One region of the Abyssisolibacter sp. ZYX002 genome, then DNA from elsewhere that is predicted to be linked to it. Evidence: a T-box and tRNA genes for the amino acid it is inferred to sense, from the RefSeq annotation. Region 1 holds a T-box; the other regions hold tRNA genes.
The links. A T-box is a leader RNA that pairs with one kind of tRNA and senses whether it is charged. The one in region 1 lies ahead of argS (arginine--tRNA ligase), so its partner is inferred to be a tRNA-Arg.
Positions count from the first base shown of each region.

Region 2: it encodes a tRNA-Arg, which carries the amino acid that the T-box ahead of argS (arginine--tRNA ligase) is inferred to sense. The anticodon was not compared.
Region 3: it encodes a tRNA-Arg, which carries the amino acid that the T-box ahead of argS (arginine--tRNA ligase) is inferred to sense. The anticodon was not compared.

Region 1 is NZ_JARMXH010000008.1:99,424-109,974, forward strand. Features, by position in the region: gene P3X86_RS18095 (endonuclease MutS2) at 1-1,349, shown strand, start outside; gene P3X86_RS18100 (2-thiouracil desulfurase family protein) at 1,370-1,819, shown strand; gene P3X86_RS18105 (GerMN domain-containing protein) at 1,841-2,446, shown strand; T-box leader at 2,505-2,728, shown strand; gene argS (arginine--tRNA ligase) at 2,805-4,502, shown strand; gene P3X86_RS18115 (lytic transglycosylase domain-containing protein) at 4,883-5,554, shown strand; gene P3X86_RS18120 (DUF4097 family beta strand repeat-containing protein) at 5,661-7,004, shown strand; gene P3X86_RS18125 (RNA polymerase sigma factor) at 7,028-7,591, shown strand; gene P3X86_RS18130 (anti-sigma factor family protein) at 7,581-8,033, shown strand; gene P3X86_RS18135 (B-box zinc finger protein) at 8,052-8,723, shown strand; gene P3X86_RS18140 (hypothetical protein) at 9,018-10,064, shown strand; gene P3X86_RS18145 (hypothetical protein) at 10,104-10,551, opposite strand, start outside.
Region 2 is NZ_JARMXH010000009.1:73,693-84,243, reverse strand. Features, by position in the region: gene P3X86_RS18575 (N-acetylmuramoyl-L-alanine amidase family protein) at 1-1,605, shown strand, start outside; gene P3X86_RS18570 (GerMN domain-containing protein) at 1,827-2,840, shown strand; gene rph (ribonuclease PH) at 2,972-3,706, shown strand; gene rdgB (RdgB/HAM1 family non-canonical purine NTP pyrophosphatase) at 3,718-4,347, shown strand; gene P3X86_RS18555 (metallophosphoesterase) at 4,325-4,819, shown strand; tRNA gene P3X86_RS18550 (tRNA-Arg) at 4,998-5,074, shown strand; gene P3X86_RS18545 (M23 family metallopeptidase) at 5,297-5,638, shown strand; gene P3X86_RS18540 (hypothetical protein) at 6,378-6,518, opposite strand; gene P3X86_RS18535 (peptidoglycan-binding domain-containing protein) at 6,955-7,467, shown strand; gene P3X86_RS18530 (hypothetical protein) at 7,537-7,662, opposite strand; gene P3X86_RS18525 (hypothetical protein) at 7,982-8,125, opposite strand; gene P3X86_RS18520 (TraB/GumN family protein) at 8,535-9,914, opposite strand; gene P3X86_RS18515 (hypothetical protein) at 10,162-10,551, shown strand, end outside.
Region 3 is NZ_JARMXH010000007.1:157,845-168,395, reverse strand. Features, by position in the region: gene asnS (asparagine--tRNA ligase) at 35-1,420, shown strand; tRNA gene P3X86_RS17575 (tRNA-Arg) at 1,593-1,669, shown strand; gene P3X86_RS17570 (tetratricopeptide repeat protein) at 2,204-2,890, opposite strand; gene P3X86_RS17565 (hypothetical protein) at 3,117-3,344, shown strand; gene P3X86_RS17560 (stalk domain-containing protein) at 3,625-5,145, shown strand; gene tadA (tRNA adenosine(34) deaminase TadA) at 5,171-5,626, shown strand; gene P3X86_RS17550 (hypothetical protein) at 5,698-6,285, shown strand; gene P3X86_RS17545 (hypothetical protein) at 6,471-7,220, shown strand; gene P3X86_RS17540 (N-acetylmuramoyl-L-alanine amidase family protein) at 7,235-8,038, opposite strand; gene P3X86_RS17535 (NAD(P)/FAD-dependent oxidoreductase) at 8,068-9,492, opposite strand; gene murQ (N-acetylmuramic acid 6-phosphate etherase) at 9,837-10,551, shown strand, end outside.

The DNA.
Region 1 (10,551 bases):
TAACATTAAAGACAATAGGTTTAATGACACTTATGGCTCAAGCAGGTTTACACTTACCAGTAGCATCGGGTAGTACAATAAATGTGTTTGAAGATGTATTTGCAGATATAGGAGATGAACAAAGTATAGAGCAAAGCTTAAGTACATTTTCAGCGCATATGACAAACATAATAGACATACTTAAACATGTTAAGCATAACTGCTTGGTGTTATTTGATGAACTAGGAGCAGGAACTGATCCAGTTGAAGGTGCAGCATTAGCGATATCTATACTAGAGCATCTAAATAAAAGAGATATAAGAACAGTAGCAACCACTCACTATAGTGAATTAAAGCTTTATGCTTTAAGCAATGATAAAGTACAGAACGCAGCTGTTGAGTTTAATGTAGAGACACTAAGTCCTACATATAAGCTATTAATAGGGGTTGCAGGTAAATCAAATGCATTTGAAATTAGTAAAAGACTGGGACTACCAGATTTCATAATAGATGGCGCTAAAGGCCAGATATCAGGAGAAAATATACAATTTGAAGATATCCTATCAGATATAGAGAAGGATAGAGTAAAGGCACTAAAAAACAGAGAAGAATCACAAATGCTAAAAGAAGAAGTAAGACAGCTAAAAGAAGAGCTTATAAATCAAAAAGAGAAAATTACTAAGATTAAGAGAGATGCTCAAAAAAATGCAAAAGTAGAAGCTAGAAAAATACTAGCTGAGGCAAAAGAAGAAGCAGAGAGTATTATAAAAGGAATACAAAAAATATCAACTGATATAGAAAAAGAACATAGAAAGAAATTACAAGAGTCAAAAGATAAGCTTAAAACTAAGATTGATAAAATAAATTCGCAGCTTACAGAGGATGTGCTTAATGTACCAAACTACAAGCCACCAAAGAGTTTATCTATTGGAGATACAGTTAAAGTTGTAAATCTGAATCAGATAGGTACAGTTATTGAGCTTCCTGACGAGAGTGGAAATGTGTTAGTACAGGTAGGGATAATGAAAGTAAAAATAAATCTTTCAAATCTCCAACTTGCAAAAAACGAAGAAAACAAGGATATAGTAAAATCAACTAAGAAATTCATAAAGAGTAAAACCAGAGGAGTAAAAATGAATATAGATATCCGAGGAAAAACCATAGAGGAAGCTATGTTAGATGTAGATAAGTATTTAGATGATGCATATATATCCAATTTAGGTATGGTAACAATAATACATGGAAAAGGAACAGGAGCATTAAGACAAGGGATTAGACAACTGTTAAAAAGCCATAAACATGTGAAAACCTATAAACAAGGTGCGTTTAGCGAGGGTGGAACAGGAGTTACAGTAGTCGAGCTGAATTAGCGAAAGGAGACAGAAAAAGTATGATACTTGTTAGTGCATGTTTAGTTGGGCTAGATTGCAGATATAATTGTGAAAGTGTTATAATAGAAGATATAGCAAAGCTTATAAAAGAAGGAAAGGCAATACCAGTTTGTCCAGAGCAATTAGGAGGGCTAACAACACCAAGAAATCCATCTGAAATAGTAATCGAGGATGGTACAATAACAGTAAAAGACTGTAAAGGAAACGATGTAACAAAGGAATTTGTAAAAGGGGCTAAAGAGACGCTGAAAATAGCTAAGCTTGCAAATGTAAAAAATGCAATACTAAAGCAAAGAAGCCCATCGTGTGGTAATGGTTTAATCTATGATGGCACATTTAGTGGTAATATAATAGAGGGAAATGGATTAACAGCTAAACTATTGTCAGAAAATCATATAAGTGTTTATGATGAAGAAAATTATACAGATTTATTAAGGTACAAAGAATAAGAAAGAATAGGGGGACGAAATGTGAAAAAAATAATGATAGTAGCAATGATCATAATATTATCAATGTCACTGATGATAGGGTGTTCAAAAGAGGATGAAACAAGTGATGCTAACAAAAACAACGATGTAAACAAAATAAAGGATAATGAGGATAAGAACAATAGTCCTGAAGAGGGCAAAGAATCTACAGATAATACAGATATAGATTATGTATTATTTTTAAAAGAAAAAGGATATCCTAATATAGTAAGCCAGACAATGTCAATAAAGAGTAATGATGAAAGATTAAAAACTAAAACTATAAAAGAAATAGCACTTCAGCATCTAATAGATTTTGGAGAATTTAACGGTTTAGTATCACCAATACCTAGTGGTACAAAACTACTTGGCCTAAAGATAGATGGTAACAAAGCAATAGTTGATTTTTCAAAAGAGTTTCAAGACAATATGAAGGGTGATGTATACAATACAATGTTATCCTTAGCAGGTGTTATTAACACGTTGACAGTAGCAGAAGACATAGAAAAAGTAGTATTTACTATAAATGGGCAAACAATAAACAACTTAAATGGTGTAGATATGACAAAAGAATTTGAATACAATGTGGACTTTTTTCCAGACAAGTAATAGGTAAAAAGGAATCTTGAAAGAATAGTTAATATGTGATATACTCATAAAATAATATATAAATTCAATGAAGAGAACAGTAGAATATAAGTAGTTTCTAAGCGAGTTGAGGATGGTGAAAGCTCAATAAAATCTTACATTTGAAAAGAATCTCTAAGAAGCATACTGGAAATAAAGTATAGTATGACGTTGATTGCGTTAAAATTATTGAGTGGATAATATTATTCTAAAAGGATAGTATATCAAATAGAGTGGTAACGCGGGCAAGCTCTCGTCTCTTGTTTTATTTATTAATACAGAGATGAGAGCTTTTGTATTTTTATATTACCGTAAAATAATAATTGGAGGAATAAGAATGATTGATTTTAAAAAACATTTACTAGAGGCTTTACAAAATGAAGTTAAAGAAATGAGTATAGAAGAATTAGAAAAACTAGTAGAAGTGCCACCAAATTACGATATGGGGGATTATGCATTTCCTTGCTTTAAATTAGCTAAGATATTTAGAAAAGCACCTAATATAATAGCAGAAGAATTAGCGAAGAAGTTAGAAGCAAACGAATATTTTGAGAAAATACAAAATTTAAGTGGTTACGTTAACTTTTTTGTTAATAAAAAGCTATTTGTAGAGAGTGTGCTTAAAGAGATTTGCAAGAAACAAGATAAATTTGGTGCTACAGATATAGGGAAAGGAAAAAATGTTATAGTTGAGTTTTCATCAGTAAATATAGCAAAACCTTTCCATATAGGGCATATTAGAAGTACAGTAATAGGAAACTCATTATTCAAAATATATAAATTTTTAGGATTTAATGCAATAAGTATAAACCATCTAGGAGACTACGGAACGCAATTTGGAAAATTAATAGTAGCATATAAAAAGTGGGGCAATAAAGAAGCTATAGAAGCTAATCCAATTAAAGAACTATTAAAAATATATGTTAAATTCCATGATGAAGCAGAAAGTCATCCAGAACTAGAAGATGAAGCTAGAGCATGGTTTAAAAAGCTAGAAGACAATGATGAAGAAGCATTTGAATTATGGACATGGTTTAGAGATATAAGCTTAAAAGAGTTTAGTAAAGTTTATGGTATGCTTGATATAGAATTTGATTCATATGCAGGAGAAAGCTTCTATTCAGATAAAATGCCACAAATTATAGAAGAATTAAACGAAAAAGAATTATTACAGGATTCAAAAGGAGCTAAAATAGTTGATTTAGAGGAATATGATATGCCACCAGCGTTGATCACAAAAAGTGATGGATCAACATTGTATATGACTAGAGATATAGCGGCAGCAAAATATAGAAAAGATACTTATGATTTTTATAAGAATATTTATGTAGTTGGAGCAACTCAAGCACTACATTTTAGGCAATGGATTAAAGTAATAGAGTTAATGGGCCATGAATGGGCAAATGATTGCATACATGTACCATTTGGAACAGTGAGTTTAGAAGAAGGAACAATGTCAACAAGAAAAGGAAGAGTTGTTTTTCTAGAAGAAGTACTGACAAAAGCAGTAGAAAAAACAAAAGAGATTATAACAACTAAAAATCCAAATCTAGAAAACAAAGAAGAAGTAGCAAAACAAGTTGGTATCGGGGCAATAATGTTCCAAGAGCTTTCAAACAATAGAATAAAAGATTATACATTTTCATGGGATAGAACACTTACATTTGAAGGCGAAACAGGTCCTTATGTACAATATGCTCATGCCAGAGCAAATAGCTTGATAGAAAAAGCTGGAATCAAGGTAGATGAAAATGTAGATTTTTCTTTGATTACAAATGAAGAGTCATTACATTTAATTAAAGAACTTGAAGGTTTCAAAAAAGTTGTTATAGATGCTATGCATAAAAATGAACCTTCACTAGTAACAAGACATACGGTTGATATAGCACAAGCTTTTAATAGATTCTATAACAGCTGTCATATAAATGTAGAAGATTTAGAGCTTAAAAAAGCACGATTATTATTAGTTTACTGCACAAAAACTGTAATAAAGACAGCGTTATCGTTATTAGGTATAAAAGCACCAGATAAAATGTAAAAAAATTAATATTAAACCTAAATTATTCACAGAAAAATAATAACTATATTGCATCTTTCTAATTACAATATATCCATCACTTTTTCACCGTACACCCAGTACGCTTTCAAAATCGCTGAAATACTGTAATTTAGAAAACTACAGCATATTTATCAATGTTCCATGAGTAATTTAGGTTAAAATAAAAGACATCATTGATTGTTAAAATGATGTCTTTTATAATGCAAAAAAACTACTAAAAATCTATATGTTTAGAATATCATGCTATATTATCCTATGTTACAAATAATTAAAATTTGTCGATAGTTATAAAAAATTGTTGACTTGGATATCACTATATTATATAATGTGGCTCGTGTTGTTTTTAAGGAGGGAAAAAAATGGATAAAAAAGTTATTGTTAGCATGACAATAATATTTATTTTAGTTAGCAATAGTGTTTTCGCTAGAAGCAACATGAACTATGATAACGAAAGCCAAGTTATAGCATTAGCGACATTAGAAACAACTACTAAAATAAATACTATAGATACAGTTATAGTACCAAATATTATGAATAAAATTGAATTGTCAAACTATATTAAGTTAAGAGCTAGATTTAATGATGAAAATACTAGATTTCTGATAGATTTATGTGAAGATAAGAATTTGAATATTTTCACAATAATGGCTGTAATGAAAGTAGAGAGTGATTTTCGTCATAAGGTTGTAGGTCGTTCAGGAGAAATTGGAATAGGTCAACTTATGGACGATACAGCTAGATTGACAGCCAAGAGATTAAATATAGATTACAAACGTGAATACCTTTATGATGTGAGGTACAATGTAAACATATTTACAGAACATTTAAAATATCTAGAGAATAAATATGATAATGACATTCATAAAATGCTAACAGCATACAATAGAGGCAGAGGTGGTTTACGCAAGCATATGGCATCAAGAGCTGGCGAAAAAAGACCACAAGAGAGCTCATATTCAAGAAAAGTCGTTAAATTTATAAATGTCTACAGTAACGAATTTAAAACTATTTCTCAAAAAACTAATGAATAACATTAAAACCTGCAAATATGAAATTGCAGGTTTTTTTATAAGAAATGAAGTGAATAAGAAAGTAGCATCGTCTAAAATATAGAGAGCAAACTTAAGGAGGTTTGATATGGAAAAAAAACGAATAGGAATCATAACATTAGCAATAACTTTTATAGTAGTTGGGGTAACATACTTAATATATCAGTTTGTAGATTTCAATATCAATAATGTACTGAATATAATATGGCCTTGTATTATTATACTGTTAGGTATTGAGATACTGTTTACAAAAGCTATAACAGACAGAAGAAAAAAGGATATAAAATATGTTTACAGTAAATCAAGTATATTCATAATAATAGTAATGATTTTTATACTGAAAGTACTTAGTTATGCAGAGGGTGATTTTGGGAATATCATGTTTATAAGTAATTATTCAAAATATCATTCAGAATACACGAAAGAATATAAAATACCATTAAATAACCAACAAAAATTAGAGTTAGATAATGAATACGGAGAGGTGTATATAAAAAAAGGTGATGTAGACAAAATTAATATTGAAGCAAAAATAACAATAAAAAATAATGATGAAGAATACGCAGATAAACTTGCCGCTGAATTAATACGAGTAAAAGAATACGACACATCAATAGATATAAAATCTGGCAAAACAAGCTATAACAAAAGATTAATAAAGAGTATTTCTATAGATTACGATATAACATTACCTAAAGATATTAAACTGGATGTAGTAAATGGATTTGGGGACGTAGAAATAAAGCAAGTGAAAGCTGGTATAAAAGTAACAAATAGGCATGGAGATATATGTCTTACCGATACCAATGAAATAGAAGCAATAAGTTCTCACGGTGATATGACAGTAAATAATGTAAATGGAGATGTTAAACTAAATAATAGACATGGAAAAATAAAAGTTTTCAATATACAAGGTAATGCTGATATAGATAGTGAACATAGCGAAATTGACTTAGAAAATATAGAAAGAGATGTTAAATTAAGAGCTTCATTTAGAGAAATCAAAATAAAGAACATAAAAGGGAAAGTTAATGTAAACTCAAGTCATTCACGAATAGAAGCAGATGAAGTATTAAAAGGTATGTATGTAGAAAATGAACATGGAAATATAGAGATAAAAAATGTTAAAGAGAGATGCGATATAAGGAACCGTCATGGGCATATAGATATTGACCTCGAAGATAAAGCCAATGACACTATAAAAATAACAAATGAGCATGGAGATGTGAACTTAAAACTCAATGAAGAACAAGGTGGAGAATTTGATATATTTACAGAGTATGGTACTATAAAAGATGTAGCAGATTCATTTGAGTTAAATGACCTAATTAAAGTTGATAAGAATATTCACAAATTGAAGACAAAAATAAACAATGATAAAGGTAAATTTAACATAAGAGTTAGACATGGAGATATTAATTTGACTAAATAACGTAATTATTGGAGGAATGATTCTTGAATGAAGTAGAAATTTTGAAACGGATCAAGGATGGATTTCATGAAGAATTTAAAAATATAGTCGACTTATATAAAGATAGGATTTTTTCTATGGCATATAGCTATACCAAAGACTACGTAGAAGCTCAAGATTTAACCCAAGAGATATTTATAAAAGTATATAAAGGTTTAAACAAATTTAAATTTGACAGTAAATTTTCTACATGGTTGTATAAAGTAGCTACTAATGTATGTATAGATTGGTCAAAGAAAAAACGCCCTAAAATAGTAAATGATTCACACAAAGCACTGTCTAAAGTTAAAGATGATAAAATATCACCTCAGGATAGTATTTTGTTGGACGAAAAAAACATAGAACTACATGAAGCAATAAGAGAGTTGCCAGACAAATACAAAAGTGTGATAAACCTTTATCATTTTAACAATATAAGTTATATCCAAATATCAGAAGTACTAGATATACCAGTTAAAACAGTGGAAACAAGACTGTATAGAGCTAGAAGAAAACTGAGAGAAATCCTTAACAAAAGCAAAAATGGAGGTGATAGTATTGAAATGTGATGATTTTTCAAATAAGATGTTTGAATTATATAATAGTAATAAAGATGAAGAAAAAAAGGAGTTATTAGAGCATTTAGCTCACTGTGATGACTGTAATAGAGAATTTAATGAAATGGAAGAAGTATTTGAATCATTATCAAATTTACAACTACTAAGTCCACCATCTGATTTAACCAATAATATCATGAACGAGATTAGTAAAATAAATGAAAAATCGAAGAGATATAAAAGAAAAGCTTATAGATTATGGGGATCTAGTTTGGTTGCTGCTGGTATATTAATATCGATAGTTAATATTTCATTTGCAGATACGACTATAGAAAGTAGTGTAAATAACATTATAAGCAAAAAGTACTCAATAACAAGATCCATCAATAAAAAACTTAATACAATAGTTGAGTTTATTACAGATTTAGATTTTTTAAATATATTTGATAATTAAAATGGAGGTAAAACATATATGAAATGTAGTAATCACAAAAACAAAGATGCACAATGTAGGTGCTTAGATTGTGGTAAATTAATTTGTGAAGAATGTTCTATAAAATATAACGGTAAAATAATATGCAAAGATTGTTATGAAGATATTAGTAGTACAGATGCTAAAGTAGAACTACAGAAAAAAGAAATTAGAGAACAAGAATATATTATTAGAGTGCATTGCAATCCATTCTTAACATTTATAACTTCATTAATACCAGGAGCAGCTCAGATGTATATGGGATTGATGCATAGAGGGATACAGCTTCTCACAGCATTTATAGTTTCTATAATACTTATGGCAGAAGTTTTACCATCAGTTTTTGTAGCTGCAACTTTTATCGTATGGTTTTATAGTTTCTTTGACGCTCATCAGATTAAGAAAAAAATAAGAAGTGGTATAAAAGTAAAAGATGAGTACGTAGTAGACATAGATATAGATTTTATAAAAGGAATAAGTAATAAGAAATTAGGTATAGGATTGTTAATATTCGGAGGATATATACTACTAAAGAATTTACTTAAAGCATCTACAGGATTTTTAGGAATGAACCTTTATTATAATGTTTCAAGCACAATAGAAAGATCAATAATACCTATAGGATTAATAGTAATAGGCGTAATATTCCTAAATAGATCTAGAACCGATTAAGGTAAGAAGATAGAGAATGTCATTTAAATGATATTCTCTATTTTTTTATCTTGTATTATTACTAATAGTAGAATAACGGCACGCAAGTTTTACTAGGAAATTCAATGTACAGTACATAAGTGAGCAACGGAGATTTTGGAGCAACGCAAAAAAATTGGGCTTTTGTCTACAGTCTGTCCTATTGTTAAAACAATAGTCCTTGTGTTAATACAATAAGTATTGTATTAACAGTTGATTAAATGATACAATATATTTGCACACTGTGTATGAGTTCAGTAAAGTACAGGAGGAAGTATGTTAGAGGAAAGAATAGAGAACCTAGTATTAAATTCAGTAATAGGTGATTGTATAAATTTCAAAAAAAATAAAAAGTATAACCAATATACTTTTTATCATAGAGGACAGCTTTGTATGTCGTATATATCACAACAAATGATTATTATGATTAAATCCCTAATACCTTCATTAAAAGAGATTAGTGTTAACTGTGATATTACAAGATTGGGAAAAGAGCTTGATCTATGGCAGGAATACAAGATATCCTCAAATAAAAGCTTAAACTTAAGTAATGCTGACATATATTGGAAAGAGTATGATGATAGTTTAACTTCAAGAATACTGCCAATAATTATAGTCAATAATGACTTTAAAGTAATTACAGATGAAATAATCAAAGTAGCATTTAAAACAACAGGAAATATAGAAAATTTAATAGAGACGATAGCATTAGCAAGAATATATTATAATATAGTGAATGATTTAGACATAAATTATGACACGATTATAAAAGAAATAAAACAAGATATCATTAATATATCAGTCAAAGATATAATAGAAAATATAGAGTTTAAATTTAGCTTAAAAACCTACAACGGAAAATATATCATAGACTTTGAAAGATGTAGGATTGAAATGCTTAATATGTTAAATAGCATTAATAGTAATAGATTTAGTGTATTTAGAGAGAGTCTAAATATTATAAAAGATAAAGTAAACACGTATGAGAGTGTAGAAGCTACATTTACAAATTATTTAATAGTGAGTGGGTTTAGCAATAAAAAAATACAGTTAGACTTCATAAATAAGAGTTTCATAAAAAACTTGATTTCATATTTGATAAAGCTAAGAAAGGGTAGAATTAGTCCAGAGCAACTAGAAATAAAGAATCATTCATATCCTAATGTTTTTAAATTTAATAAAGGAAATGAGTTTTATCATACTTTGCTTAATAGGTGTAAAGTGATTGGTAAAAAAGATGATGATAATGAAATAAAAATGTTAATACAGAATAAATCAGCTATTTATGGTTTTAAAAAGCTAAAATATAAATACTCGGGATAGTAATAACTTTAGCCCGAGTATTTTGCATAAGCAATAGTTTTATATTTTTATTTCTTCACTATGTTCTTTAATACAAGACATCATAGAAGAAAACTCTGATATAAGCTTATTAAAAGAAGCTACGTCTTCCTTAGAAATATTATAATGTAAAAACAAATCATCAAAAGACTTAACATTATTTGAGAGTTTAGTAGTCAGATCTATAAAATCGCCAAAGTTTTTACTATTAGAAGCATTTATAAATTGATTTATATCAACAATAATAGAATTTACAATTTCTTCTTCAGTATCAAACGTTCCAGCTTCAACAACATAGGGTTTAATTCTTTCAAGAAAATAAGTATTATCATCATTTAAATGATAAAAATAAGTTAATTTCATATTGTTTTTTAGTTTATACTTAATCAAGAACATAACACCTTCAATATTAATAACAGTACATCCAATATTTCTTAGTTTATCAAGGCATGCTTGATGTTTTAATTGT
Region 2 (10,551 bases), on a different contig from region 1:
AATGTCAAGTTAGAAAAGATTGATGTGTTAATAAATGGAGAAATGCTAAACTCTGATGTACCTCCACTCTTATACCAATCCAGAACTATTATTCCAATAAGATTCGTTGCTGAAAAACTCAATTCGAAAGTTTACTGGGATAATAAAAGCAAAGAAGCAACTATAATAACTGCAAACAAAAACATTGTAATCAAAATTGACAGTAAATACATATTAGTCAATGGAAAAAATAAAACACTTCCTTATGATGTTCCTGCAAAAATTATGAATAGTAGAACAATGATACCTTTAAGATTTGTTGCTGAGGAGTTAGGATATAAAGTTGGTTGGGATAACAATTTAAGAAAAGGGTTAATAACTAGCGCCCCTATTATAAAACCAGTAGCTAATACTATAATAAATATTGACAATAAAATGGTAGATGATAGAAGAGCGGTTATTATAGAAAGTACAAGTATGCCACTATATAATGTTTTAATGCTTGGAAATCCAAATAGACTAGTCCTAGACATGCTAGATACATCAATAGGAAAAGCTAAAAATCAATATGAATATAAAACAGACAAGCTCAAAGGAGTAAGAGTCTCTCAGTTTGAACCAGATAATTTATATGATAGCGATGATATAATCGTTAGAACGGTATTTGATTTAGATAGTAATCTAAATAATACTAATTTAATAATAGAACAAGATCAAAATAAAATATATTTTTATGCGGATAATAAGCTATTAAAAGGACTTAATTACAAAAACAACAATGATATTGGTAGATTAATAATAGACAGCAGAACATCTAGTGATGACATAGTAGAATATAACGCAAATACAAACTCACTAAGCTTGATTATGAATAGTAATGATAATAATCTAAATAACAGTGTACTTATTCTAAATGATTCTATGATTGAAAATATTGTAGTAAAGAATAAAGATGGTCAAAAAAACATAAATATTATATTAAAAAATAATATAAGTTACAATATTAAAAAAGCAGATAATAGTATAGAGTTAGAATTTAAAAAGATAACTGATACAAAGAATAAATATACTATAGTAGTAGATGCTGGACATGGTGGACAAGATCCAGGAGCTATTTCGCCAATCAATGGTGTAAAAGAAAAGGATTTAAATCTAAAAACAGCATTGTTACTAGAAGAAAAGCTAAAAAGTATGGGTTTTAATGTAATTATGACTAGAAGAACAGATGTATTGATAAATCTGTATGAGAGAGCGTATATTGCAAATAGAAATAATGCAGATGCATTTATAAGTATCCATTATAATTATAACAATGATAGTTCTATAGATGGCATACAAACTCTCTATTGTCCATCGTACAAAAGTGAAGTCAAGCAAAATGACCAATATCCTTTTGCAGAGTATATGCATAGAAACTTATTGACTGGATTAAATGCGCAAGATAAGGGGATAGAAAGAAGACCAGAATTAGTAGTAACTAGAGAAACAGCAATGGATGCAGCGCTTTTAGAGCTTGGATTTCTGAGTAATGCATCTGATACGTATAAGGTATGTTCGCCCCAATATAGAAAGAAAATAGTCAATACTATAGCAGATGCAATAGCAAGAAAATTTAAAATTAAATAATTCATATAAAAGAGCGTTGTACTGCAAATTTTATTTGTTAATGCAATAGCTCTTTTTTCATCTAAAAGACATATTGCAGTAAGATTATGCATATTATAAAAAAAGTGTACAAAGCCTGAATTATATAGATTCATCAAAGTTCCATTAATAATTCAGGCATAGTATTTGTTGTTGCTTAATATAATTTATATATAGTGTAGTAAATTCCAAGGGGGGATAGCATGAATATTAAGAAAATAAGCATATTTTTACTGTTAATCGCTATGATGGTATCTTGTATAAGTGGTTGCAATATTATTAATAAGGCAGATGATGTAAGTGACAATGAAGAAGATATCAAGGTAGTAAAAAGTGATGATGAATTTGAAGTAACAACTGATGAAAACATGAGAAACACAGTATTATACTATAAGAATGAAAATGGTTTTATAGTACCTGTTATGAGAAAAATACCTTGGGAAGAAGGAATAGCAAAGGCAGCGTTAAGAAATATAACGGATAGTCCTACAGTAAGAGAGGATATTAATGCAATAGGTTTAGAACCAATAATACCAGCAGGAGTAGGTATCAAAGGTATGTCTATAGACAAAGAAACAGGGGTATGTAATGTTGATTTTACAGATGATATATTGAACTATGATACTGAAGACGATGAGTACAATCTTGTTAAAGGTATTGTTTACACATTAACAGAGTTCCCATCAATTTCAAAAGTAAAGATATTAATCAATGGTAAATCAAATACTATGAAATTTGGAACAAAACTTTCTCAGGCTCTATTAAGAGAAGATATAAACTATATGGCTGCAGAAGGTGAGCATGCTTCAAAAGTTGTAGTATATTATAAAAGTACTACAAATGGAGAATATGAATATTATGTACCTGTAACAATACCGATACTTGCACCTAATGCTAATGTAAGTTCAGCACTTCAAGCTTTGTTTGATGGGCCACCTGAATTTTCAGGATTATACACAGATATACCAGGTGGAGTTGCTTTGCAAGGGATAGAAGTTAACAATAGTATTGCATATGTTGATTTATCAGTTGAAGATATAAGCTTATTGAAAGATCAAGCCACTTATGATGCTATGTCAACAAATATAGGTTTGACATTAGAACAGTTTAATGAGATTGCAGAGATTAAGATAATGATAGATGGCCAGACACTAGAAGAAGCAGGACTTGATTTAGTTGATGATAATGCAATTCCAGTATTCGCAAATGAATATTAAACAAAATGGGTAAAATAAAAGTGGCAGTAGCTGTCGCTTTTATTTTTTTGTATATTATTAGATATGTTATCTAGAAAAAAGTACAAACATTTGTTATTATATTAGTAATAAAGAAGATAGGAGAGAAATTGATGAACAGGATAGATGGAAGAAAATTTGATGAAAAAAGAAAAGCAAAAATAACAAGAGGGTATTTGAAGCACCCAGATGGATCGGTGTTGATAGAGATGGGAGATACCAAAGTTATATGTACAGCAATGCTTGAGGAAAAAGTGCCTCCTTTTTTAAGGAATACAGGAAAAGGATGGATAACAGCAGAATATTCAATGCTACCAGGTTCAACTATAACTAGAAAAGTGAGAGAAGCAAGTAAAGGTAAGTTAGAAGGAAGAACACAAGAGATAAAAAGACTAATTGGCAGATCGCTTAGAGCAGTTGTTGATCTAGATGCACTTGGAGAAAGAACAATTTGGATAGACTGTGATGTTTTACAGGCTGATGGAGGGACTAGAACTGCTTCTATAACAGGAGCATTTGTTGCTTTAGTAGAAGCACTATATAAGCTGAAAGAAAAAGGAGATATAGAAACAATACCTATCAAGAATTATATATCTGCGATAAGTGCAGGAATAGTTAATGGCGAGGCAATACTTGATTTATGCTACCATGAAGATTCTAATGCAGATGTAGACATGAATGTAGTAATGACTGGAGACGGAGATTTTGCAGAAGTACAAGGAACTGGAGAAGGTGACACATTTAATATGGGGCAACTAAACAAAATACTAACATTAGCTATAAAGGGAAATAAAGAATTGATAGAGCTTCAAAAAGAAGCATTAGGAGATATCTCAAATTACATATAGGGGAGAATAATATGATAAAACTAGTTGTTTCAAGTGGTAATCAACATAAAATACAAGAGATTAAAGAAATTCTTAGAGAACTGCCTATAGATATAGTATCGAAAAACGATGTCGGCTTTAAAGATTTTGAGGTAGTAGAAGATAAAAGTACGTTAGAAGGAAATGCAATAAAAAAAGCAGTTGAGCTATCAAGGAAAGTTGAAGGTTTAGTAGTAGCAGATGACACAGGACTATTTGTAGATGCGCTTAATGGAGCTCCAGGAGTATTTTCATCAAGATATGCAGGAGAAAACGTAACATACGAAGATAATAACAAAAAGCTCCTAAAAGAACTTGAAAACATTCCTATCAATAAAAGATCAGCAAAATTTAAAACGATAATAGCTATAGCTAAAAATGGAGAAATAATTAAAACTATAGAGGGTGAATGTAAAGGGAGGATAGCAAATACTAAATCAGGAAGCTCAGGGTTTGGGTACGATCCACTTTTTATTGTTGATGAATATAATAAAACATTTGCTGAATTAGGAGATGAAATCAAAAATAAAATTAGCCATAGAGCAAATGCATTAATAAAACTAAAAGGTGAGTTAACTGTGCTTTTGGGGGAAAATACTAATGAAGATCATTGTAGTAAGTGATACACACGGAGCAACGCATAAAGTGACATCTCTATTATCAAAGTTAGACGGAATAGATTTAGTGATACACTTAGGAGATTATTTAAAAGATATGGTTAAAATAGAAAATACTACAAAAATAAAGAATATAAAGATAAAAGGTAACTGTGATTTGTTTAGTGCTAATTTTGATGAAATAGAAGAGAAGGTAATAAAACTAAAAGATAAGAAGTTTTTGTTGACTCATGGGCATAGATATAGTGTAAAAAACGGACTTGGCAATTTATACTATCGAGCAAAAGAACTTGATGTAGATGTAGTGCTATTTGGACACTCTCATATTTCCTATAATGAAGTCCATGATGATATTTTGTTTCTAAATCCTGGTAGTCCGTCTATACCAAAGGGAGGGACAAAAGCAAGTGTAGCATTAATTACGATAGATGATATAATAAAAAGTGATATAATAGAACTAGAAGATTATAATATATAATAACTGTAAAGTAAGACATAGCAGAAATTAAGTTATATAGATAAAATCAGCATGACAACAATAGTGTAATATAGCTTTATAAAATTGACATATAAATGCAAAACTGTTATAATGGTTTATTGTCAGAATAATATTAAAGACAGAGATGTAATGTTTAATTTATTTTCTAAGAAGATATGCACCATTAGCTCAATTGGATAGAGTAGCTGGCTTCGAACCAGTTGGTTGGGGGTTCGAGTCCCTCATGGTGCACCATGCTAATGTAAGTGAAATAGCGAATCGTACGAATAGTGCGGTTTGCTATTTTGTTTTATATATTAGTCTTTGGGGACGATTTGGGGACAGAATTAGATAAACAAAAAAGGCTATTCCCCGAACATAATCCCTCCATTTTTTCAGCTGCTATTTTATCGACGGACTTCAATGAATGTGAGTAGATATTTAATGTAGTAGATGTGTGGCTATGCCTAAGACGTGATGACAAAGCTTCTACCTTTGATTGCACCTTTTACAGCCAAAGTTGTGTATTGCAAGGCTAACAGAGGTGGAAGCCATAAACGCGTGGGTAACTATCTAGTTCTCGGAGATATAAACAGCACCACACGAGTTATGTTTGCACACCTAGTCGAGATACCTAAACTGACTAAAAGACAAACAGTTAAACAAGGGGAGATAATTGCTCATACTAGAAATAGTGGAGAGTCAAAAGGAGCGCACGTCCACATGGAAATTCACCAAGAAGGATTCAAGTTCGAGAGTCAAGCCAAAAGAACACTGGGGGAAAGCACAGAGACAGAAGCTTATCGACAGGGGCATTGATATTAACGAAGGAAGATATGACGAACCAATGACACGTGCTGAGGGAATGCTCTTAACAATAAAACACTAGACAAAGTAGAAGAAATGATAAGCAGGGTAGAAAAAATGATAAACAAGTAAAAGATCACTAACAAGGCTAGTTAAAAACAACTAGCCTTTTAATAATGATACATTATAAATAAATTGAAGAATGTTGCATAAACATAATATCCCCCCGTACATAAATAAAGGAATTTAATAACATTTATAGAATAAAAAATAGTATGAAATGGTGTGAAAATGGTATAAATTTGGTGTAAAAATTGACTTGGGGGGATTTACAAATGTCGTACTTTATGAATACAGTACCTAATATTGAGGGAAACAAAGGATTAAGAATACCTCAGAAAGAATATACGCTATAATGGCAAAATCGCCTATATCTTTTAAATCAATTATCGGGGAAGATAATAAATTTAAGTAAAAGATATAAGCGACTTCTACACTAGCATATTACAATCAATAATCAATCATGTTAGGAAAAATGTTCCTACAAGTGATTATACAACACATCGAATCAGCAATTCAAGCAAGATACCGATACTTAATAAACGTGCAATAGGCGTGTAACAAACGTCTTATTTCTTTAACTTTCTTTGTCAATAATAAACAAAGCCACTCAAAGAGTGGCTTCTATTAATATTATAGCTTACATAACCAGTATAAGTATAGCATATAGGGCTAGCATAAGATAGTCTTTTTAATACGGCGGATTTTTTTCAACAAAAACAGTTGCGCTCCCTTCTATTAAATTTTCACGGTTGTTGCATTTGCAGGGGCCACAATACTTTCTACACGCAATGATAGAACTTGTACTGATTTTCTTTTTTAGATTCTTCATACAAACCCTCCTTTCCAATAATATCTAATTAAATTATACATTATATGGGTGAGAATGTAAATATATTCCAAATCGACAACTAACACTGAACTACATTAATGTTTATGTAAAGTAGCTTTTCTCTACAAAATAAAATCGCCTATATCCAGGTAATAGGGAAAAGAATAGGCGATTTATATAATAAACATATAATTCATACATATTAGGAATTTCCTAATAGAATAATTATAACATACCTAATTGGCACTTCAAGACTTAAAAATAAACATAATTGGTAAAAATACTTTAAAATACAAAGCTACAATGGCACTATAAAAGACAAGCTTATGCTAGTCTTTTCTCATACAATTAATTACATAAATTAAAAATAAAGGAATTAAAAATATAAAAATAGAACTCTATATAATAGTTAAAAAAATAAAGGGAGATGTTTTATATGAAAAAAAATAACAAAAGATTAGCATTATTATTTATTGTTATAATGACAATGGCATTTAGCAGTATTGCGACATATGCAAGTTCTGAGACTCATTTGCGGTCATGGCCACTTCTTAAACAAGGCCATAAAGGAACTAACGTTAGAACTTTACAGTATCTTTTAATATCCAAAGGTTTTGATTTATGCCCTGATGGCGATTTTGGCGGAGCCACAAGATCAGCAGTAAAAAGATTTCAGGAATTAAAAGGATTAAAACAGGATGGTATAGTTGGGAAAGATACATGGTCAAAATTAATAGTCCTGTTAAGGTACGGGGATCAATGCAGTGCTGTTAAAGGCTTACAGTATCAGTTGAGAATGAAATATGGGTATGGATTGACTATTGATGCAGATTTTGGACCTAGAACAGAACTTTGCGTTAAAGATTTTCAACGTAGAGTAGGGGTTGTGGCAAATGGCGAAGTTGGTCGTTTAACATGGTACTATCTTATCAGTGGTAGCGGATTCTAATATTAATAAAAGTGAACCAAAGAACAACCAAGACTAGCATATGCTAGTCTTTTCTAATACTTTTATGTATTACCAGTCAATCAAAACAGATGATCTCCCTTGTAAAAAATCTGTACGTTGTTTGCAATTGCAGATACACGGCATGCTACACCCAACGATAGAACTTGTGCTAATTTTCTTCTTTAGATTCTTCATACAAACCCTCTTTTCCAATAATATCTAATTAGATTATACATTATATAAAAAATGTAAATATATTCCAAATCAACAATTAATACTTAACTACATTAATGTTTATGTAAAGTAGCTTTTTTCTACAAAGCAAAATCACCTATATCATTTTATCTAAGTAGGGGCAAAGGCAAAAGATATAGGCGACTTCATACACTAGCTAATATATTACTCATCATGTTTAGGAAGAATGTTCCTACAGTGATTATATAACACATCTAATTAGTAATTCAAGCAAGATTACAATGCTTAACAAACATGCAACAGATATGTAATGAACGTCTTATTTCTTTAACTTTCTTTGTACACGTACAACATTTAGAACAGCATTAAACAACTCTTGCACTTGTTCCATTTCATCAGATGTCAACCCCTCGCCATCCAGTGTCAAATCATTTTCAAACAGTTCATTTAATTCAATATTCAAGTCAAAACCCCCTTGTTGAATATGTAAAACAAAAGCCACTCAAAGAGTGACCTTTATTTATATTATGCTTACATGACCAGTATAAGTATAACACATAGAATAGCTAAAAAACAGTTGGTTTACATAATTTTTAGTCATTAAGAAAACTTGAAACTAGTCACGTATGAAGAAATACGCTCCTATCTTCAAGATTTTTTATTCCTTAAACTTCACAAATTTTGGAACAATCAAGTAAAAAAATACTTGTTCATAAATTAACTCTGTAAAAGTTAATACTTAGGCAATAATATCTGCTACATATATTAATAATGAGTTAACAAAAATTAGGAATTAACCGTTTAAAAATAGAGATTGGGCTTATATCCTTCCCAATCTCATTTGCTATCTTAATTCTAAGTCTCAATTAAAACTATTTAACAACTTCTACTTTATAACCTTCTTTAGTAAGATTGGCAATTACGGTATTGTCTAGCGTTAAGTGGCCAGAACCTATTACTACCATATATGTTTTAGACTCTTTACTGTCAAGAAGTTTAATTATTTTTTCAGCCATACCTTTATCTCTTTTTCCAAATAACATTTTTGAAAATTCATCTAACTCACTAGAGGTTGAGTCATTCATTCCTTTGAAGAAAGTTGTAAACTCTTCTGTATTTCCATCTATCCAAAGTTCTTGTAATTTCTTTATTGACTGGGCAGAATCTTTTTCATCAGAATCTCCATCTTTTTTATCAGAAAGTATTTCATCTACTGCAACTGAAAGATATTTTTCCTTAGTTTCGTCGCTTAAGGAATCGAATAATTTTACTTGAGCCATTAATCCTTCAAGTTCAAGTATTGGCTTTCCATTAATAAGCGCTTTTGATAATAAATACATATCAACTCCAGTAGAAGCTGCTGTAGTAATATCAGATTGATTTTTGGATTTTGTAGATGACACAATAGTTAAAGTGCTAGCAATAGACCAAGGTTTAAATTGAGTCATTGTCTCAGGAAGATTGGCCTTTTTTAGTGCTTTCAAGCATTTTTCATAAGTGTCTTTACTAACGTGGTCTTTTAATGTTGTTCCATCACTATACATAGAGTATTTTTGAGCTTCAACAACAGCTTTCGTATTCGTTAGGTTAGCTTCAACTATCAAAGCATCAGATTTGTTAAGTGCTTCTGTTATTCTGCTGTTAACTGGGTACATATCATAAGTTCCAACATGTATAGAACCTAATAAATAAATAGTAGTATCATTATTTGACACTTTCCATAACAAACCTTTAGAACCTTTATCTAGAGAACTATATGTATCAAGTATAAATCTTGTAGCTAAAACAACTGCTTCCTGTGTAGTGCATGATCTGTCTAACTCTAATCCTTTACTAGTACCTTTTATTATTTTTCTTTCTTGCATATATGACAGTGCACCATTGCTAGTATTGAGTTCTTCTGGTAGTTTGTACTTTGCTAAAGAATTGAATAAGTTAATTAATAGCGCTTCTCTAGAAGTACCTGCTTTTTTTGTAGAATTAAATTCTTTATTTTCTTCTAGTTTTAAACTTTCCAGTTTTTTTGCAGTTTTATCTATGATATACTGCATTCTTTCTTCGCTTATTTTAGACTTAAATCCATCGTAATACCATTCTGATGAAAAAATACCTAATCTTTCAGCTTCATTTAGGGTTTCTATTGCCCAATTGCTTATTTGAGGAACTCGAGTTTCTTGAGCAAAGCAAGGGAAAACATTAATTACTATAATCGCTATTAATAGTAAACATAACAGTTTTTTATTCTTTCTCATATTTCTCTCCTTTAATTTTTATTTTGCATAGCAAGCTTTGCATTTTAGTATAATTCACTCTTTATAAAATGTCAAGTATAATTGAAATTTTCATCAATATTAATTGAAAAAACCAATTATAACAGTCTATTATCTAAATGACTTTGTCATCAATCTAAGAGTGTTTAACACAAGTCCAAAAAAGTGAATAATATATAGTAGTATTACTAACGAATGAGTCAACAAAAAATAGGCAGGAGTGAAAAAGATGGCTGTTAAATTATTTATATTGTTGATGATATCAGTGTGCGTATATGTAGTTTTTGCTGTCAAGAGCTTTAAGAATATACCTGTTGACTATGATATAAAATTTATCAGACGAATATATTACTGTTATTCACTAGTGTGGATAATCGTCTTTAATATAATGTTCTATGATATCATAAAAACGGTGCAAATAATAAGAGTTAGTGCAATAATGTCCACGCAATTTGCAGTAAATGTGTTTATAGTATCGACAGTATTGTTTATAGGCTGTCTAATATGGGAATATTTATTTATCTCGTGTAAATCAATTAGGATATTTAGATTCAAAAACCTTGCATTAAAGCTTGAGCGAGAAGAAAGAGAAAAAATAAAAAGTATTGCATACTATGGA
Region 3 (10,551 bases), on a different contig from region 1:
CAAATATGTAAAATTAAATTGAGGAGGAGAAAGAATGATATTAGTCAAAGATATTTATCAAAACCAACAAGAATACAATGACAAAGTAGTCAAAGTAGCTGGTTGGATAAGAACAATTAGAGCATCAAAGAAATTTGGGTTTATAGAATTAAATGATGGTACATTTTTTAAGAATATTCAAATAGTATTTGAGGAAAATTTAGAAAACTTTGAGGAAATAAAGAAATTATCTATCAGTTCTGCAATCATAGTAGAGGGAAAGTTTGAACTTACTCCAGGAGCAAAACAACCATTTGAAATAAAGGCACAAAAAATTGTAATAGAAGGAAAATCTGATGCGGATTATCCATTACAAAAGAAGAGACATTCATTTGAGTATCTAAGAACAATAGCGCATTTAAGACCTAGAAGTAACACATTTTCGGCAGTTTTTAGAGTAAGGTCTTTGGCGTCATATGCGATTCATAAATTCTTTAATGAAAGAGGCTTTGTATATACTAATACACCATTTGTAACAGGAAGTGACTGTGAAGGTGCTGGTGAAATGTTTAGAGTAACAACGCTAGATTTAGATAATATACCAAGAGATGAAAATGGAAAAGTTGATGATACTAAAGATTTCTTTGGAAAAGAATCAAACTTAACAGTAAGTGGACAGTTAAATGCAGAATGTTATGCACAAGCATTTAGAAATGTCTATACATTTGGCCCTACATTTAGAGCTGAGAATTCAAATACAACCAAACATGCGGCTGAATTCTGGATGCTAGAGCCCGAAATGGCATTTACAGATTTAAATGGCAATATGAAAGTAGCAGAAGATATGGTTAAGTACATTATCAAATATGTAATGGACAATGCAAAAGAAGAGTTAGAGTTCTTTAATAAATTTATAGATAAAGGGTTAATAGATAGATTAACGCACGTTGTTAACTCAGATTTTGGAGTAGTGACTTATACAGAAGCAATAGAAAAACTAGAGAAAGCAGATGTAGACTTTGAATACCCTGTGAAGTGGGGAATAGATTTACAAACTGAGCATGAGAGATATATCTCAGAGAAGATATATAACAGACCTGTATTTGTAATTGACTATCCAAAAGATATAAAAGCTTTCTATATGAGGTTGAACGATGATGGTAAGACAGTAGCGGCAATGGATTTATTAGTCCCAGGAATAGGAGAGTTGATGGGAGGTAGCCAAAGAGAGGAAAGGCTTGATTTCTTAGAAAAAAGATTAGAAGAATTAGAGCTTAACAGAGAAGATTATTGGTGGTATCTAGAGCTTAGAAAATATGGAACAACTAAGCACTCAGGCTATGGATTAGGATTTGCAAGGATGCTTATGTATCTTACAGGGATGTCTAACATAAGAGATGTTATACCTTTTCCAAGAACTGTAAAAAATGCTTTATTCTAAAGTAAAGGCTAATATTTATAGGGTACATATTGGGTACCCTATTTTTTTATGAAGGCTAGGAAAGATAATATAACTATAGAAGATTATTATAAAGAGTACTGTATATAAGGGAAATAAGCATATTTGACAAAATTAATAAAATATTATATCATATATAGGTATTATTAGTTGTGCATCTGTAGCTCAGTAGGATAGAGCAGTGCCCTCCTAAGGCATGTGTCGGGGGTTCGACTCCTCTCAGGTGCACCATTTTTCAAGACTATAAGATTTGAATTGACAGCTACGTGACAGCTACCCATAAAATTTATATATCTTCGTTCAAGTTGGTAGATAAATTTTTATACAGGGCATCTTGTTTCGTAGCTATATTGTCGCACTGGATATCTATATTCATGTAGCGGAAGAACATTAATGATACACTATTACTTTGTGGGAGTACAAAACCATATGAAGAACTACAAAGTTTATATGAAGTTCATGAGCTGCTAGAAGATATTAAGATTAATGTGCTTATACAATTATACAAAGAGCTTTAAGTGGATCAATAAGAATTATATGAATTTATGTAACACAATTCGTTTAATTTTAACTAGGGACAAATTATCTCTTAACATATAAAACTACAATAGAAAACAGCACTTATTTAAGTGCTGTTTGTGCTGTTGCAGTAAAACATTTAAGTACTAGTGGTCAAAAGGAAATTCACTTGAAAACATACATATGAATCTACTAACACCTATAGTAAAAATAAGAGCAGTTGATAATAATGGAAACTTGTAAATTTTAGTTAGTATTTTTTTCATTATTTTTCACCCCCTCATAATAATTATTCATAGCTTTATCTAAATATTTCATAAGATTCATTTTATCGGTTAACTTGAGTAAGGACTCAAAATCTTTTTTAAGTTCATTAGCCTTTTCAACCTTTCCCAAATAAAAAATATTCATTATTTTAACCATCATGATTTTAAAGAATCTAAAATTAAATAAAAAATGTTTTTGTGCTACAGCTATTGTTTTTTCACAGTATTCTAATGATTCAGCATAATTATCAAATGAATAATGTCCATTGCCAATATTGCCTAAGATTTGAAGTATAATATCATTACTAGAAAGCAAATGAAGATTAGACACTAACTTTTCCTTATACTTTAAAAAGTTTGTTTCATCTTCAATTTCTGAGTAAAAGACCATTAAAGAATTAATTATCCTGAAGTGAATTTCATTCTCGATTTTTTCAGGCTTTACTTTTTCTAACAAATCAATTGCTGTCTTTTTTTTATCACATGAATAAAATTCGGCTAGAGCTTTAACCCATTCATGAAATAATTGATCTCCATCTATACCTCTTTTCATTATTTGTGATGATAATAAAAATGCTTCTTCATACTTATAATTTTGAATAAGATTAAAAACTTCTTGTATGTTTAAAACAGTGTTGTCACTTATGCTTGCTACATCTGTTTTCAACTTTAGTCCTCCTTAAATTTATTAATTACTTAGATTATACCATATGATACATTATATTTCATTAATTTCAATTAAATGTAATGTATAGTATTTTGTTGTAGATTCCAATTAGCTAAATTATCCTTTATGTAGGTTTAAAAATTATGATATAATAAAAATTATAAAAATAGTAAAATATGAAAACAATTACATTAAACACTAACTTAGATTTAAAGGGGATGTTGTATTGAAAAAAGTAATATGTGGTTGTATGTTCTGTATTTTTGCATTTATATTATTTGTGATAGTCCATATTATTGCAGTAAGTGAAATGCATAAATTAACAACCATTACTATATCAATAGGTAGATATGGTACTAGTGTTGTAGAAACAGGTGGAAAAACTCCACTAATGTTAGCTGTATTATTTTTAGGAACAGGAGTAACTCTGTTATACAAAGGTATAAAATCTTAATAAATCACCCCCATTGCAGAAATTTTTCTTAGTAGAGGAAGCATATTTTGTATAAAAATAATCTTAAATAAACTTTAATTAATAACGACGACCAAATTTAACGGTATGTAATACACTGAATTTTTAATAGGCTAGTTTTTTGTGTATCATTGTTTATTTTTATACAAATGATTGAAATATCCTTATTTATAATAAATAAGCACATTTTTTATGTATTAAAATTTTAATACAAATTATGATATAATTAGCATATAATCTAATATTACAGGAGGTAAATAAGTTGAAGAAAATATGGTTTTTTTTAGTAATTATATTATTCTGTTTACCAGCGACAACATATGCACAGCAAGTAAAGGTAAATATAAATGGAGAATTAGTTGAATTTAATGATAAAACAGGGTATCCGTTTATTGATGATAATGGGTGTGCACAGGTGCCTTTCAGAGCAGTTATGGAGTTTTTTGGAGCTAAGGTTGGATGGAATCAAAATACAAAATCTACAACAGTACGTAAAAATAATATGTTAGTCGAATTTTCGCTTGAACAAAATTTTATTATAAAAAATGGAGAAAAAGTGGAGAAGAAGATAAAGACAACGGTAAAGAACGAAAAGTTGTTTATGCCTATAAGGGATGCTCTTGAGCCTTTTGGAGCTACCTTAGAGTATGACAAAGAAAGCAATTGTATATTAGTTAATACGTTTGAAGATAGAGTAAAAATTCATTACATAGATTTAGGTGACAGTGATGCAATAATGATAGAGTATGGCAAGTTTCATGCATTAATAGACTCAGGTGATTCAGCTCATGAAGAAAAATTAATAGAGTATCTTAAAAAGCACCAAGTAGATGATATAGAGTTATTTGTGCTGACAAACTCAAAGGATAAAAGAATAGGAGGAGCCGATGCTGTATTTAATAACTTTGATATACAATATATAGTTGACTGTGATTGGTTATCAAATACTGATACTTTTAAAGAGTACATAAGTACAGGTATAAACGGGAAAAAAGGAGAAGCTGCAATATACAAAACAAATGAAGAAGACTTAGTACTAACAGTTAATAAAGATGGTAGTCAGCCAGAAATAGTACAAGATGAAAAAATAACTATAAAAATATTAGGCAATAAAGAAAATAATGATATCAATAATGCAAGTACAGTTGTATACCTGAGTGTATTTGACACTAAGTTATTGTTCACAAGTGATTTAAAAGTAGATGGAGAAAAAAAGTTTATACAAAAGGTAAAAGGTGCACAATTAATAACTGTTGGAAATAATGGAGATAAAATATCTACAAGCAAAGAACTATTAGAGACTATAAAGCCTAAATATGCAGTGATTTCCTGTGGTTTAAAATTGCCAAGTGAAGAAGTATTAAAAAAACTACAGCAAAGAAATATAAAAGTTCTAAGAACTGACAAGCAGGGCGATATAGTGTGCATGATAGATGGTTATAGATTGAAATTTTTTGATAAAAATACAATACCTAAAAATAATGATACAATAAAATATGACGTGATAATAGATGTTAATGATAAAGAAGATATAGTAAGGATAACAAATAAATCACAATCTGATATAGATATGACAGGGTGGAAATTAATTAGTATAAAAGATAACCAAGTATATCACTTTCAAAAAGGATATATACTAAAGGCAAATAGTTCAATAATAGTTGCTTCAGGTAGCTCAATGGGAGATATACAATGGTCAGCAAATGAAATGTGGGATGATACTCAGTCAGATGAAGCGCAATTATATGATGGAGATGGCAATAAAGTAGCAAGTGATGATTAAAGTTATATAGCTAAGAGGTAGAAATATGGACGAATACTACATGAAAAAAGCAATAGAAGAAGCAAAAAAAGCATATAAAAAAGAAGAAGTTCCTATAGGTGCAATAATAGTAAAAGATAATCAAATTATATCAACAGGATATAATTTAAGGGAGACATCTAAGGATGCAACTACACATGCAGAAATTATGGCAATAAAAGAAGCATGTAAAATACTAGGGGGTTGGAGGCTTAGTGGCTGTACAATGTATGTGACAATAGAACCTTGCCCTATGTGTGCTGGAGCTATAGTAAATGCTAGAATAGATAGATTAGTAATAGGTGCAATGGATTTGAAGGCCGGAGCATGTGGCTCAATATACAACATAGTAGAAGATTATAGATTAAATCACAGAGTTGAGGTTAAAACAGGTGTCTTGAAAGAAGAATGTTCAAGAGTGATAAAACAATTTTTTAGCGATTTAAGAAATAAAAAGAAATAACATAAATATTTGATAAACCATAAAGTATATGATATAATTTGAAATATTATACTGTGAAAAGGGGTTCGAATATGAGAAATCTTAAAAAGGCGATTTGTTTGGTATTGGTTATTGCAACAATTCTAGCATTAGGAGCTATAGTTATCGCAAGCTCACCATATGGAGCAGCTTGGCCGTATAGGTTTGAGTATCACATGAATGTGAATTGTTATGGGTATGTAACAAGATTTAACAATGCATCAGATCCGGGAGAGCAATATTATGAAACAGATTTAAATCACTTTGGAAAATCAGTAGATGAGATAGCAGAATATGTTAAAAAAGATTTTCAAAGATTGTACAAAACTGCACGTATTATAACATCAAGTACGTCACCAGTAAATGATGATGAGTATAGGATTGCTTTACGTGTAGGAAAGCACAAATTAGGTGGTAAAACACGTTGGGACTATCATTTTTTATTACAATGTAGCGATGGTCAATGGTGTCATAAGCCAGGTAGTCAGGTTTCAGAAAAGCTAGGCAATATAAATCCTAGTACATTCAGATGGGACATGCCTTATTTTATAACAAAGAGTGATGGTAGTAAAGAGCTAGTATATTATGAAGGTTTTTATGATAGTAAAACAATTTATATGGCATTACCTAAGATTAATTAGTAAAATGAATACAAGGGGCGCTGCATCAACGGCAGACGCTTCTTTTTAATTGCTACAATACCATTAATTTCAAAAAATGAAAACATTTTAACGTTTACTTTATAAAAAGTTCCTGTTATACTTGGTTGGACATAAGAGTTATCAATGTAGTAGTTTTTATTTGAATAATAGAGAGGAGAATAAAAATGAAAAAGAAGTTATTAGCAGTATCATTAGCAGGAATATTAGCACTTAGTAGTTCGTCATTTGCAGCAATAACAGAAAAAATGAATATTTCTAAATATAACTTACAGCAGTCAATTACTCAGACAATTGAGTACAACTTTAATAATGATTTACAAGGGTTTCAAGCAGGATTTGCAGATTTGCCAGCAGAAAAAGATGTATATGATTTTTATGAATTAGATTACGATTACAAAAAAATACCCGTAGCAAACAACGAAAGTATGGGTGCATATCTTGCAGGTAATAACCATAGTGATGATTTATTCATGTATATTACTAAAAATATAGCAGAAGATATAGAGTTAAAACCAAATACAGAGTATGAGATAGAACTTAGCTTTAAAATAGCTACAAACGAGGCAGAAAGTATGATGGGTGTGGGAGGCGCACCTGGAGAATCAGTATTTGTCAAAGGGGGAGTAGTTGGCAAAAAACCATGTCCTATAGTAGATGATAGCAACTACTACAGAATGAATATAGACAAAGGCAATCAAAGCGTAGGAGGAAGTGAATTACCTCTACTAGGAAATATAGCAAAAGATAATGGTTCTTTAGATAGATCATATGCATATAAAAATTTCTCCACTAAATGTAAAGTTAAAACAGATTCAAAAGGAAACGCTTATATAGTTATAGGACTTGATTCAGGATATGAAGGAATAACGAAAGTATATTTTGATGATATAGTCTTGAAAGTAACAATGGTTTAAAAAAAGAAAGGAATCTACTTAGATTCCTTTTTTTCTTTAGTTATTAGATCTTTATATTCAATTATAGCACTAGAAATTGCATCAGCACATTTAGCCTGTCCTTTAGAATCCTTTAAAAACACAGTATCATCCGTATTGCTTAAATAACCTAGTTCTACTAATACAGATGTAGCTTTAGTGTTTTCGACAACGTAAAGGTTTTTATCAGAGTTGTATTTAATACCTCTATTTTCAGTAAATTTAAGCTTGGCTAAATTATCTGAAATAATTTGAGCGAGTTTTTCATCTTTAGTTTCTTTTTCAAAACAATAAACTTCTGTTCCTTTAACATCAGTAGAGTTTTTATAGTAGTTACAATGAATAGATACAAATAAATCTGCATTATTTTCATTAGAAAACTTTGATCTACCCACTAGAGATTCTGTTTGTTCTTTCCAAGGTATCTCATCTTTTTCTCTAGTGTATATTACTTTTATTCCTTTATCACTTAATAGTTTACCAGTAGAAAGAGCTACGCTTAAAACAATGTCTTTTTCGGCAACATCAAATGTTTTAGAAGTAGCACCAGAATCATATTCACCATGACCAGCATCTATACATACAGTAAAATTATCTTTAGGTGAGTTGTCTTCATTAGTAATATTTTTATTAATAGGTGTAGCTTCTTTTTCATCTCCACAACTTCTAAAAATTAAAAAGCAACTTACAATAATTAAAAATAGCAAAGTACCAAAAAATCGACGTCGACGTTTCATCATAGCTTGTCTCCTACGTTTTTTCTTTAGATAGAGTTCTCGACGTCTTTCATCATAATCCATCTTATCATCTCCAATGAAATATATTATAATTACTTAATTGCATCAAGCAAAATTCTTGCCATTTGAACACCTGAGCAAGAAGCCATCATTAATCCTCTAGTTAGACCACAGCCATCACCAAGGAAGTGTAGGTTTTTAATATTTGATTTAAATTCTTTGTCTATAGTTACTTTATTTGAATAAAATTTTATTTCTGGCCCATATAGGAGTGTTTCAGTACTAGCGAATCCTGGAACAATAACATCCATTGCCTTTATGAAATTGATTATATTAGTCATAGGTCTATAAGGAATAGCTGAAGTAAGATCTCCAGGAACAGCATCTATCAATGTTGGTTTAACATTTGATCTAAGTAATTCCTTTTCCCAAGTTCTTTTGCCATCCAATATATCTCCAAATCTTTGAACTAAAATCTTATTGTTACCAAGCATATTTAATAACTCAGCTACTTTTTTGCCATATTCAATAGGTTGATTAAAAGGATATCTAAAATTGTGAGAGCTTAAAATAGCTAGGTTAGTGTTTTTACTTTTCTTTTCCTTATAAGAGTGACCGTTTACTATAGATAGTTGATTGTCATAGCGTTCTTCAGATACAAAGCCCCCGGGGTTTTGACAAAAAGTACGAACTTTATCTTTAAAAGGATTAGGATAACCTATTAATTTACCTTCATAGAGAACATTATTTATTTGTTCCATAATTTCATTTCTAACTTCAACTCTAACACCGATATCAACAGTTCCAGCACTGTGGTTTATTCCATGCTTTAAACACATCTGTTTTAACCAATCAGCACCTTTTCTACCAACACATAATATAACTTTTTCACCATATACATCTACGATAGAATCATCTTTTCCTTTGATATGATCATGTGATTTAATTAGTTTAACGCCTTGGATTTCATTGTTTTCAATAATCAAATCTTTGACATACGTACTATCTCTTAGTTCTACTCCTTCTGAAACAATATAATCTTGAATTTTCTTATAAATTTCTTGAGATTTTTCAGTTCCAAGATGTCTAATTGGACAATCAACAAGCTTTAAACCTGCTCTTATAGCCTTTCTTCTAATATCTTGAACCATTTTACTTTCGATTAATCCATTTATCTCTGTATCTGCTCCAAATTTAAGATAAATGTTATCAACATAGTCTATTAAATCTTTAGTAGTATCATAACCAATATATTCAGGCAAGAGACCACCAACCTCTTGACTTAAGCTAAGTTTACCATCCGAAAAAGCTCCAGCTCCAGAAACACCAGAAGTTATATTACAGTAAGGTTTACAATCAATACATTCACGTGTTACTTCTTTAGGACACTTTCTATTCTCTACTTTTTTTCCTTTTTCAACTAATAGTATTTTTTTATCTTTATTTATGTTAACAAGTTCTAAAGCGGTAAAAAGACCAGCTGGCCCTGCACCGACAATAATCACGTCATATTTCATTATTTTTACCTCCTAAATTAAAGCTTGAAGTAGCGAATTAAAAATAACACTACATAGTAATAATATCATAAAACACGAATAATTTGTACAAAAAGCAATGTAATATTCATAGTGTAAGAATATAATAATTAGTATGCACAGGTAGTAAAAGATTTATAATGATACCAAATAAAGTTAAAAATAAAGAAGAAAGTTAATAAAATAGTAACAAACATTTATCTTATTATAATTAAACAAAGTTTTATAATAAAAAAGAAAATAAATAGAAATAACTATAGAAAGAAATAATATTTCATGATATTATAGTTATATTGGTAATAATATTTCAAGAAAGGGTGTAGCAAATGAATATCGATTTAAAAAGTTTGACCACAGAAGGAAGAAATCCAAACACATTTGGAATAGATATAGCCTCAACAGAGGAAATGATAAGTATGATTAATGAAGAAGATAAAAAAGTTGCTTTTGCAGTAGAAAAAGAGATCAAACATATTGCAAAGGCAGTAGATTTAATAACAGAGAGTTTTAATAATGGAGGCAGATTGATTTATATTGGAGCAGGAACAAGTGGTAGACTAGGTATACTAGATGCATCAGAATGCCCTCCTACCTTTGGAGTACCGGCTCAGATGGTTCATGGTATCATAGCAGGTGGTTACGAAGCTATTTTTAAAGCAAAAGAAGGAGCAGAGGATGATATTAATTTAGGTGAAAAGGACTTAAAAGACATTAATTTTGATAAAAAGGATGTATTAGTAGGGATAACAGCAAGTGGTAGAACTCCTTATGTAATAGGGGCATTGAACTTTGCTAAAAAAATAGGAGCCGTGACTATAGCTGTAACAAATAATAGTGATTCACCAGTACAAAATATTGCAGACGTTGGTATTGCTGTAGTAGTAGGAGGAGAAGCATTAACAGGCTCGACAAGATTGAAAGCTGGTACAGCTCAAAAAATGGTACTAAATATGCTAACGACAGGGTCTATGATAAAGATTGGTAAGGCATACGAAAACTTGATGGTTGATGTGCAATCCACAAATGAGAAACTTACGCAAA